One region of the Paenibacillus sp. P5_B5 genome, then DNA from elsewhere that is predicted to be linked to it. Evidence: riboswitches for the same ligand, from Rfam matches in the RefSeq annotation. Region 1 holds a riboswitch; the other holds the start of a gene.
What was found. Region 1 has a riboswitch for S-adenosylmethionine ahead of metA (homoserine O-acetyltransferase MetA). Riboswitches for the same ligand answer to the same signal wherever they lie in the genome.
Positions count from the first base shown of each region.

Region 2: another riboswitch for S-adenosylmethionine. It lies ahead of AC1DOK_RS15400 (methionine ABC transporter ATP-binding protein); the one in region 1 lies ahead of metA (homoserine O-acetyltransferase MetA).

Region 1 covers NZ_JBFULK010000005.1:338,433-344,122, reverse strand. The annotation lists gene mqnC (cyclic dehypoxanthinyl futalosine synthase) at 1-525, opposite strand, end outside; gene AC1DOK_RS09345 (trans-sulfuration enzyme family protein) at 805-2,004, opposite strand; gene AC1DOK_RS09340 (PLP-dependent transferase) at 2,001-3,173, opposite strand; gene metA (homoserine O-acetyltransferase MetA) at 3,220-4,134, opposite strand; SAM riboswitch class I at 4,220-4,345, opposite strand; gene corA (magnesium/cobalt transporter CorA) at 4,719-5,657, shown strand.
Region 2 covers NZ_JBFULK010000011.1:58,611-64,300, reverse strand. The annotation lists gene AC1DOK_RS15420 (YheC/YheD family endospore coat-associated protein) at 1-401, shown strand, start outside; gene AC1DOK_RS15415 (YheC/YheD family endospore coat-associated protein) at 579-1,676, opposite strand; gene AC1DOK_RS15410 (DUF1796 family putative cysteine peptidase) at 1,785-2,405, opposite strand; gene AC1DOK_RS15405 (amino acid permease) at 2,633-4,027, opposite strand; SAM riboswitch class I at 4,213-4,356, shown strand; gene AC1DOK_RS15400 (methionine ABC transporter ATP-binding protein) at 4,490-5,509, shown strand; gene AC1DOK_RS15395 (methionine ABC transporter permease) at 5,506-5,690, shown strand, end outside.

The sequences.
Region 1 (5,690 bases):
GCCTCCACCAGGAAGTGAATCAAGACCAGCGACATGAAGCTCACGTATAACCTCTTCGAGTGAGAGACCATTTGAAACTTCCTGCATCTTCACGATTTCAGCAGGAGAGAAGGAATGCATCGTAATGTTGAACCGTTGCTTAATCGCACGTAGTAAATCCGTATAATAGGAGAAAGGTAAGTCCGGATTCGTGCCACCCTGCATCAAGATCTCTGACCCCCCGACATCCAGCGTTTCTTGGATCTTCTGGAAAATCACTTCATCGGGAAGTACATAACCATCCTTAGAGCCTGGAGCACGATAGAATGCACAGAACCTGCAATAAGTGTCACATATATTGGTGTAATTAATATTTCTTCCAATGACAAAGGTTGTTATCGGATCAGGGTGATGCTTATGCATAATCTGATTAGCAGCATGTCCCATTGCTTCAACTTGATCAGACTCAAACAGCGTTATACACTCATCGATATCGATACGGCCGCCTGAAACAGCTTTATGTAATATGCGTTCAATCGGTTTCAACAAAACACACCTCATTCTTTCTATTTATATGATTAATAAGTTCATCATACGTTCCTTTTACATTTCTTTAATCATCGTAACATATCCTATACACTTGTTGCTATATTCAAGAGTAATTCTTCCTTCTATTTCCTAGATTCTAATCCTTACGACTAACTTACAAGAGTGTAAGATTGGTGTCATTGTATTCGATAGCTGTAACAGATAAACCAGCCAAGAAGAAAGGGATCATCGGATCATTCCCTATCTTCTTGGCTGGTTGTTTGTATATGATCTAACTCAAGTTCTAGCGAGTGCTTGGTCAAGGTCGGCTAGAATGTCGGATATATCTTCTAGCCCTACTGAGAATCGCAGTAGCCCATCTGTAATCCCGCGGGCACTGCGCACTTCGCGAGGCATTGAGGCATGAGACATCATCGCTGGATATGACAAAATGCTCTCAACCGAGCCGAGCGAGACAGCGACTAACGGAACGCGCACAGCGTTCAGTAGCTTCCTAGCACGTTCGCCGGAACCAACGTCGAACGAGACAACTGCGCCATAGCCAAGCGATTGGCGCTCATGGATTTGGCGGCCAGGATGTTCTGGCAGCCCTGGGTAATATACCGCAGCAATATCGGAGCGCTGCGAAAGCCAATCCGCAAGTACACGTGCGGACTGCTCATGTCCGTCCATCCGTGCTTTAAGCGTCTTCATGCCGCGCATCAGCAGCCAGGAATCCATCATGCCAAGTACATTGCCCATGCCATTCTGAATGGCCTTCATCCGATTGCCAAGCTCGTCATTAGCCATGACAGCAAGCCCTGCGAGTACATCACTGTGCCCGCTTAAGAATTTCGTCGCGCTGTGTAGCACAATGTCGACGCCTTGTTCAATTGGACGCTGATGATAAGGCGTCATGAAGGAATTGTCGAGCATGGTAATCAGCCCATGCTCCTTCGCCCATGCCGTTACAGCTGAGACATCCGTAATCCGGAGTGTCGGGTTCGACGGCGTCTCCATGAACACAGCCTTGGTATTTGGCTTCAAGGCTGCTTTCACAGCTTCGAAGTTCGTCATATCGACGAACGTAGTTTCTACTCCCATCCGATTCATAATGGTTGATAAGAATCGATAAGTTCCGCCGTACACGTCTTCTGTACAAATCACATGATCCCCTGCTGATAGAATCATGAATGCTGACGAAATCGCAGCCATTCCTGATGCGAAGGCTAAACCACGTTTGCCGCCTTCTAATAAAGCGATGTGATCCTCTACCGCTTCACGTGTAGGATTTCCCGATCTCGTATAATCGAACACCGGAGGGTGATCGATATCAAAATGATGGAAGGTTGAGGCTTGATAAATAGGCACTGAAGAAGCCCCGGTTACTTTATCGATTTCCCCGCCAAAGTGTAATAGCTTCGTACCAAAGCCATAATCTTTGCGTTCCTCTTCCAAATCCTTTAATGGTTGCATCTCATTGTGTTCTTCACTCATCCGAGTTCACCTCCAGCAAGCTCCCCTTGAGCCATATCAAGCGCATACGCAAGATCAGCTTTAAGATCATCGATGTGCTCAATGCCAACAGAGAAACGTAGTAATCGATCATCTACACCTATACGTTCACGAATCTCTACAGGTATATCAGCATGTGTCTGTACTGCAGGATACGTCATTAGAGACTCAACTCCGCCAAGGCTCTCAGCGAATGCAATAAGCTTAATGTGGCGAAGAAGCGGTTCAACTAAACGGGCATCCGCAACCTTGAATGATAATATCCCCGTGTTGCCACGTGATTGTCTACACTGAATCGCATAACCAGGATGCGTCTCTAGAGCTGGGTAATACACATCCGTGATAAGTGGATGGGCGAGTAAATAGTTAGCAAGCTCTGTCGCATTGGACTCATGCCGTTCCATCCGAAGTGCTAATGTTTTCATTCCACGCATTAGCAGCCATGAATCCTGAGGCCCTAGAACCGCCCCGATTGAGTTTTGCAAAAAGAACATTTTGTCTGACAATTCAGCGCCCTTAGTTACGATTAACCCTGCAAGCACATCATTGTGCCCGCCAAGATATTTAGTTGCTGAGTGCACAACGATATCTGCTCCAAGCTCAAGTGGACGCTGCAGGAACGGAGTCAACAGTGTATTGTCAACAATCGTTAGTAGCTCTTTACCCTTAGCCCAATTACATACAGCTGCCAAATCAGTTACCATCATTAGTGGATTTGTAGGTGTCTCAATGATGATCGCTTTCGTGCTGCCCGGGCGGTAAGCTGTTTCTAGTTCAGTTATATCATTGGTGTCTACGTAAGATGCAAGTACACCAAACCGCGACATAATTTGTTCAAGTAACCGATATGTACCACCGTATAAATCCACTGAAACAATGAGATGATCACCCTGAGAAAACAATGCAAATATCGTTTGTAACGCAGCCATACCAGATGATAACGCGAATCCCCTATCACCCGACTCAAGTTCTGCAATTGCATCCTCAAGTACAGTTCGTGTTGGGTTCTTCGTACGAGCGTAATCAAATCCGGTACTCTGTCCTAGTTTAGGATGGCGATAAGCGGTCGCCTGATAAATAGGAAAGGAAACCGCTCCTGTTATTGGCTCGGAAATCGAGCCGATTTGCGCTAACCTACTCTCTATTTTCATCTATCATCTACTCCGATCATCTATTGTATGGACGGGTTGTTTGTCCTTATTTACGAACTAAATCATAAGGTGTCTCTTGATATACATAATAGTTAAGCCAGTTCGAAAATAATAAATTGGCATGAGCACGCCAAGTGATCATTGGGGTACGAGTTGGATCATCATTCGGATAATAGTTACATGGCAGCGCAATCTCCAGCCCTTTATTTACATCACGATCGTATTCCCATTTGAGTGTATACGGATCATATTCTGAATGTCCGGTTACAAAGACCTGCTTACCGTCCTTTGAAGCGACCAGATAAACACCAGATTCTTCGGATTCCGATAAAATATCTAATTCAGCAAGCTGTGCAATATCCTCATGACGCACTTCCGTATGACGGGATTGTGGTACGAAGAACACTTCATCGAATCCGCGCATTAAATTTATATGACTTTGATTAATCGAATGTGGAAATACACCAAACATTTTCTCTTTAAGTGAATACTTAGGAACTTGATAGTGATAATACAGACCTGCCTGCGCAGCCCAGCATATATGCATAGTTGAAGTGACATTCGTCTTGCTCCAGTCCATGATCTCTTGAAGCTCTTCCCAATACGTCACTTTTTCAAAATCCATCTGTTCAACTGGTGCACCGGTAATGATGAGTCCGTCAAATTGTTCATCCTTCACATCTTCAAATGTTTTATAGAAAAGAGATAAATGCTCTTGCGATGTATTCTTAGATATATGTGTCTTGGGATGCAGCAGCACAAACTCAATTTGCAAAGGTGTATTTGATAGCAACCGAAGTATTTGTGTTTCTGTAGTTTCCTTGGTTGGCATTAAATTAAGTAACGCAATGCGTAAGGGACGAATATCTTGTTGAAAAGCACGCGATTCATCCATCACGAATACGTTCTCAGTTTGTAGAATTTCTTTGGCTGGCAAATGATCAGGAACTTTAACAGGCATGTTACACACTCCTTTATAAATAAAATAAGAAAGACCTTCCTCATTTAAAGAGAAAGGTCACCAATAACCGTACTTATTGTGCCCTCTCTCATCTCCCAAAAAACACCTGATTGGCGCTTCCGCAAGAATTAGCACCGTACGATTTTCACTAGGAAAAATGCCGGTTGCCGGGTATCATCGGGCTAGTCCCTCCACCTACTCTTGATAAGAAAGTTAATATTAATTTGTATTTAATGTTACTTATTCTTACTGAAAAGTCAAGTAATTTAAATAAGACTTGTCAAGCACAGACATAAATTCCCTCATTTTACTCCTTGTACTGTGGAAAATGTAGGTATATACTAAACAAGTATTCGAGAAGACAACAAGAAATGTCTGATTGTCGTATATTTTAGCCAAATTAATCAAATCTATTTAAGGAATAAAGGGGGAGAGAAAGCATGGACGGTGACCCGGGCAGTTGCATCGTGAGTCCAAATATCATATATGTAAAAGCGCAGCGGACGTTACCTGTAATGCTTGCTCTTCTTAACCGAGCTTGTTTTCAGTAGTCCCTGCCTTTCGTTAAAGAAGGGGTGTATCCTATGAAAACACGCTTTGTCCAAAATGGCGTTTTTACGCTGATTGAAGATATCACCCTTGCATTAATTCCACCAGAAGATGGTTTCTATTGGATTGATGCGACGGTTGATGATTTAGATATTCTACAATCCATGTTCCAATTGCATGATTTGGCAGTTGAGGATTGTCTAAGTGAAGAAGAACAACGTCCCAAGCTAGAAATTTATGATGGACATTACTTTATTGTTGTAAATTCCATCCGATTTGATGATGAAGAAATTTTCTTGCGTTCTCTTAATATTTTTCTATATAAACATGTCATTATTACAGTTACCAAGCAAAAAATTAATGAAGTTCGTATGTTGAAGCCGATTTTGTGGGAAGAAGAAGTCAATGCACCTGATAATTTCCTGTATCATCTTATTGATCTTGTCGTTGATAATTACGTTGCGGTCGGTGATCGAATCGAGGATAAGATTGAGAAGCTCGAAGAAGATATTCTGATGCATACTAAGAAAACCCACTTGAACGAAATCGTCGGTCTACGAAGTGAAATACTATGGCTCAAGAAGGCACTCGTTCCTCAGCGTGATGTAATTGGCCATTTGAATAAGCGAGATCTCAAGCTGATCTCAGCTCCACTACAGAAATACTTTGGAGATATTCATGAGAATGCAGTTAAAATCGTAGATACATTTGATACACTTCGCGATTTGATGGGCAACTTACGAGAAGCTTATCAGTCTGCCGTCGCTAATAGGGCGAATGAAATTATGAGAATCTTTACTGCACTAACCACTATTTTCATGCCCCTAACATTTATTACTGGATTATTCGGGATGAACTTTACCAATATATTTGGTTTACTTGAAGTACCGCATGCAGATTTATATGCAATTGGCTTTATGACTTTACTAGGCTGTTTAATGTTTATTCTATTCAAGAAAAAAGATTGGCTATAACTTCATATTTCGCCACATATACAAATCAAGCAG
Region 2 (5,690 bases), on a different contig from region 1:
GTGCACTTATACAACGTGGATCAACTGGTAATTGGAGTATTACCTCCATCGTAGCTAGAATAGCTGGGAATCAAACATTCGTCTCGAATCTAGCACGGGGAGGAACTCTGAGCACTATTAGCGGAGCCCTTGAGAAGTCTAATCTTCAGCAGCAGCATCATGCATCCATTTCAACCAAGTTACGCAAGTGCGCATTAGATATCGCCAAAGGAATCGAGGAGCAAATTCCATTTCATTTTGCTGAACTAGGTATCGATTTAGCTGTTGATGTACGCGGTATGGTGTGGTTAATTGAGGTGAACTCCAAACCTTCCAAAGAGGATAATTCTCCACTGCAAATAGGTAAGATTCGGCCTTCTGTTAAGCAAATCATCAAATATTCACTCTTTCTTATGAAGTAATAACTAGTATAACGAATCAATTTCATAATACCTTTAGCTGCTTCAATCAAGGCTATATATAGATCAAAACGGTTTAATTTGTCTATATATAGTTTCAATTTAATGGTTTCAATGAGTTATGAAATTGATTATAACAACAAAGTAAAAGGCTGAAGGGAAAATCTCCCCACAGCCTCTTTAATTTGCAGCTGACTTTCGTTTATGGGCTAAAAATATGGCATACTCAAGCGGCCGGCGGCATGATTTGCGATATAAATCCATTCTTCCGATCCCTTTGAAAATATCCCTTCCTGGTTTAGGGTTAACCTCAATCAACCAGACCTTCCCTTCTGTATCTACACCAATATCAAGGCCAAATTCCATCATACTGCCAAAATGAGTCTCAATCGTTCGAACCACCTCAAAGGCTAGCTCGAAGCATTCCTCTCGTATTTTCTCCATTTTGGAATTGCCAAATTTCTTGGAAATGACTTCCTCAAACACAGCAGCTCTGCCGCCTCCATGCAAATTTGAAGTTGAAGAGTTTCTTGGGCCGATTCGGATACCATACCCTGTAATTGTCCATTCCCCTTGTTTATCTTTTTGGATGAGAAGCCGCATATCCGCCACATGCTCGGGAACAAGTTCTAAATCAAGCCCTTTCTGAATCATGAATATACCATTCCGTATTTTCTCTTGATCTACCCACTGATCTAATGAACGTATGAGAGATTTCTCATCATTGAAGATGGCTGATTTCTTCGTAAGCTGACGAGTTCTGGCCATTATGGAATATCCCTTAGCGTTATTTAATGTAGTTAATTTAATGATGCTTCTACCACCCGTACCGTTCCCTGGCTTCAAATAAAGAATCTTATGTTTAGTTAACATTTCTTGCAATTGATCTTTCGAATATTGAACTGTTTCCGGCATCCATTTACGCAGCACATTCGTATCCATGAATAACCGAGTTGCATTCCACTTATTGGTATATTTGTTGTTAGCATAAGTGAATAACTTCGAATTTCGAACTTTTTTGTACTGTGGATTGCCATTCCGACAGCGATCAATCACAATATCCGGCCAAGGATACACTTTACTTTGAAACCCTCCCACTTGATGAGGAACATAGCCACGGATAGTGCGACTGCTCTGATCAATATCACTTGCTGAAAATAAATACACAACGGCACCTAATGCTTGCCCTTCTTTGACGAGCTGAAGTAAATACCGTGATTCTTTGAATCTTGATCCCTGTCTCCAGGTCAGTATGCCAATAACCGGCTGCTTCTGCATGATCCTAACACCCTCTGTCGTCTGTCGTTTATACCTTAGGTATTTGTCTTTACTAGTATATTCCTTCGACGTACAGCGGTTACGTGAATCTGCAAATATTCAAGTCCATTACACCTTAATCCCTTGTAGTGCATGACTCCACAGATGAGCATTCTTAAATGAATGAACATCCGTATTAGGGATTTCTATGACGCACACCTTATCGATGTTCCAATCTAGTTCAACGACTTTATTTCTTGTACCATTATTGACAACTAGCACACGAAAGTCATTTGTGACCGTTTCCGCCAATACCTTCTGTAGTTCAACGACATCTCGATACAACCCTTGAATTCTAACGAATAAGACCTTCTCATCATTCTCCAGACAGGCTAGAAACCGCTCTATGCGCTTGTTTAACTTGAGTTTAAATTCCATATATGTGTGTAAATGATGTTCTGTATTGTCATCTATGAAAAAATCATGATAAGAGTAAATATGCGAGTAATCATCATATACAATGAATTGCTGATTATACTTTCCGACTACTTGCATATTCTCTATTTCCATAAACCTTGCAAACCGGTGCTTAATCAAATAATTAATACTAGAAAGCTCAGGTGCTGCCATCCAATCTATGATTCCTGGAAATGTTCGTAGTCTATTCTCCTCCAAATGAATCGCAGTTAAACAGCGTCTACCAAGGCTAAACACAGAGTTATATGTTCCTTGTAAATCTTGCAATCTCACATTTAATCCCTCCTCTATCAATCCGAATCATATATATAGTAAATGCGATATCAGAGTTTTAGTTTGGGTAAATGTAGCCATTAGCAAATACAATTAATATAAACATAATTACCGATATGATTGTGACTCAACACCAAATCACTATATTAAAATGATGCTTATAGATAGATGACCGCTGCGCATAAATTTATATTTTCCTCAAACAAAAAAGTCTCGATTCCAAGGAATCAAGACTTTTTATTGGCGAGAGGATAAAATACAATACCTACTGCAACTAACACAAACCCTGAGATGAATGTTGCCAGATTAGCCGTTCCTGCAATTATCATCCAAAGTGAGTACGCTGTAGCAGCCAAAGCGATAAAACCATCTATCTTACGCTGCTTAGATTGCCCCAAGTACGTATCGCCACTTGCAGTTATTTTCAGCTGATAAATGGATGCAGTAATATACGGAATTAGAACAGCCAGTACTGCAATAGTCGTGACATATTCAAAAGCCCCTGCCAGCGAGCTCGATAATGTTGAAATTAGAAGTGCTTGTGTCATCAAGTTTGTAATCAACAGCGAGTTTACAGGTGCTCCATTCTTATTCGTTGCTTTAAATATAGGTATAAATATATCATGCTTTGCTGCTTGATAGGGTACTTCAGCACTCAGTAATATCCATCCAAGTGCACTTCCTATTAAGGAGATCAGACCAAGTCCTGCCATCACATAGCTACCTGACGGACCAATTACGGCTGATAATGCATCAACTAACGGTTTATTAGATGCCATTAGCTCGTCTTGTGTTAATATACCCATCGCAAGTACGGAGATACTTAAGTAAATAAAAAGTGCTATGATTAGACCGATAATGGTAGCTTTCTTAATGTCAGATTTCTTACGTGCTCGTGATGAGAAGACGACAGCTGACTCCACTCCAACAAACGCCCATAAGGTGGCCATCGAAGCTAAGCTAAATTGTCTAAGAAAAGGAATAGGTTCTCCAGTACCGATATCTAATTTATCCTGCATCATCGGTGTAATATTGGCTTTGTCGAACGCCCATAAGCCAATTACAATGAAAATTGCAAAACCAAGCACTTTTGCAGTGGTAGCAATCAGATTGAGCTTACCTGCTCCTTCAATTCCACGTATAATAATGAGATGATTAACCCACAAGAACATGGAGCAGATTATAAAGGTAATAGCATTCCCAAGTTTAAATGAGAAACCAAATATCGAAATCAGTTCAATTTGACTTGTCATCATTGGAAAGAAAGCAGATAAGTAACTGGCAAAAGTCGTCACTATGGCTACGTTACCTGCTATATTTGCGACCCAATATCCCCAAGTAGATAAGAAGCCAGCAACATGGGCTCCTTTTGAGTTTTCTTTAAATAAGCCTTTGGCATACATTTGCGGTCCGCCGCTGAGTTCAGGTTTACGAATTGACAAATTACCGAAAACGAGGGCGATCAACATAACGCCAAATCCTGTAAGAATCCAAGCTAGTATGACTCCCATTGGATTTGCTGCTTTTGCAAGTGTGCTTGGAAGCATAAATATGCCTGAACCCACCATATTGCCTACAACAAGTGCAATTAATAGCCACAAGCCAAGTTTGTTGTCTTTCATGATGTAATTATTACTCCTCCTTGTGACTCTCACTTTTTTTCACAAAGTTTACTATACCTTAGAATAAATGCTTGAATCAAGAATAATTCCTACCAAATAAGTTGTAATTATTTGGTGTCATTAATAATAGGGTTGACATTTGTTTTGACCTCGGCCTATACTGTTAAATACAACTAAAAATAACTTTCTTATCAAGAGTGGCGGAGGGAAAAGGCCCGATGAAGCCCGGCAACCGATTATGATGTAGCTATAGCTTAAAGCTAATTTTTCATAATGTCATGGTGCTAAATCCTTCAGAATTTGAGCAATCGAATTCTGGCAGATGAGATGCGGATGATGACGATCAACCCTTTTGCTCTGCGCAATAGGGTTTTTTTTATTTTAGAAACGCACCTGTTTATGAGAACGGTATAATCGTTTCTTCATGTAGAAAACATAACAACTAAGAAGGTGACAACAATGATGATTCAGCTAGAAAGTATTAATAAAACCTATGTAGACGTGAAAGCAGGCAATAAACATACGGATGCATTACGAGATGTTAATCTTCAAATTAAGCAAGGTGAAATCTTCGGCATGATTGGACATTCAGGAGCTGGTAAAAGTACTCTCCTCCGAATGATCAATCTCCTCGAACGTCCGACCTCAGGCAAAGTACGTATCAATGAGATTGAATTAACTTCTCTAAGTCATAAAGAGTTACAAGAAAAACGTAGGAAGATCGGAATGATTTTTCAACACTTTAATCTGCTCTCCTCTTCTACGGTGGAGCATAACATTGCTTTTCCACTTAAGTTAGCCAAACGTTCTACTACTGTAATAAACCATAAAGTAGATGAACTGCTTAAACTTGTAGGGCTTGAGGAACATCGGAATAAATACCCCTCTCAGCTTTCAGGTGGACAGAAGCAACGTGTTGGAATTGCAAGAGCTTTAGCAGCAGATCCAGACATTCTACTATGCGACGAAGCTACATCAGCTCTTGACCCGCAGACAACGAGTTCGATTCTACAATTGCTCTCTGATATTAATCGTAATTTAGGTATAACCATTGTCTTAATTACACATGAAATGCAAGTCATACGATCGATATGTGATCGCGTCGCAGTCATTAATCAGGGGATGATCGTTGAACTAGGTAATGTAGCAGAAGTTTTCCTACATCCTACCCATGAAGTCACGAAGCAGTTTATTCTTGAGCTATCTGATTCTGTAGAACAGAATTCATTCTTATATTCATCAGATTATCCGCACCAACTTGTGAAAATCACATTCTTGGGTGAGCATACTTATTATCCTATTCTTTCTGAAACTGTACAGGCAACAGGAGTTACCTTTGCCATTATGCAAGGAACGATTTCCAAGATGAAGGATGTTCCATATGGTCAGTTAGTCGTTTCATTTCAGGGCGATACGCAAGCCGTTGAGCAGACGATAGAACAATTAACGAATCGCGGTCTGCATGTGGAGGTGATGAAATGAGTTTAGATCTGTTAAGCTCCATTAACTGGACAGATATTGGACAAGCAACTATCGATACCCTAATCATGCTGATTTTCTCTTCCTTATTTACTTTTATCATTGGTTTACCGATTGGCGTCCTTCTATTCTGGACATCCAGTAAACAAGGCTTGTCACGAGTCTTATACAGAATCGTATCCTT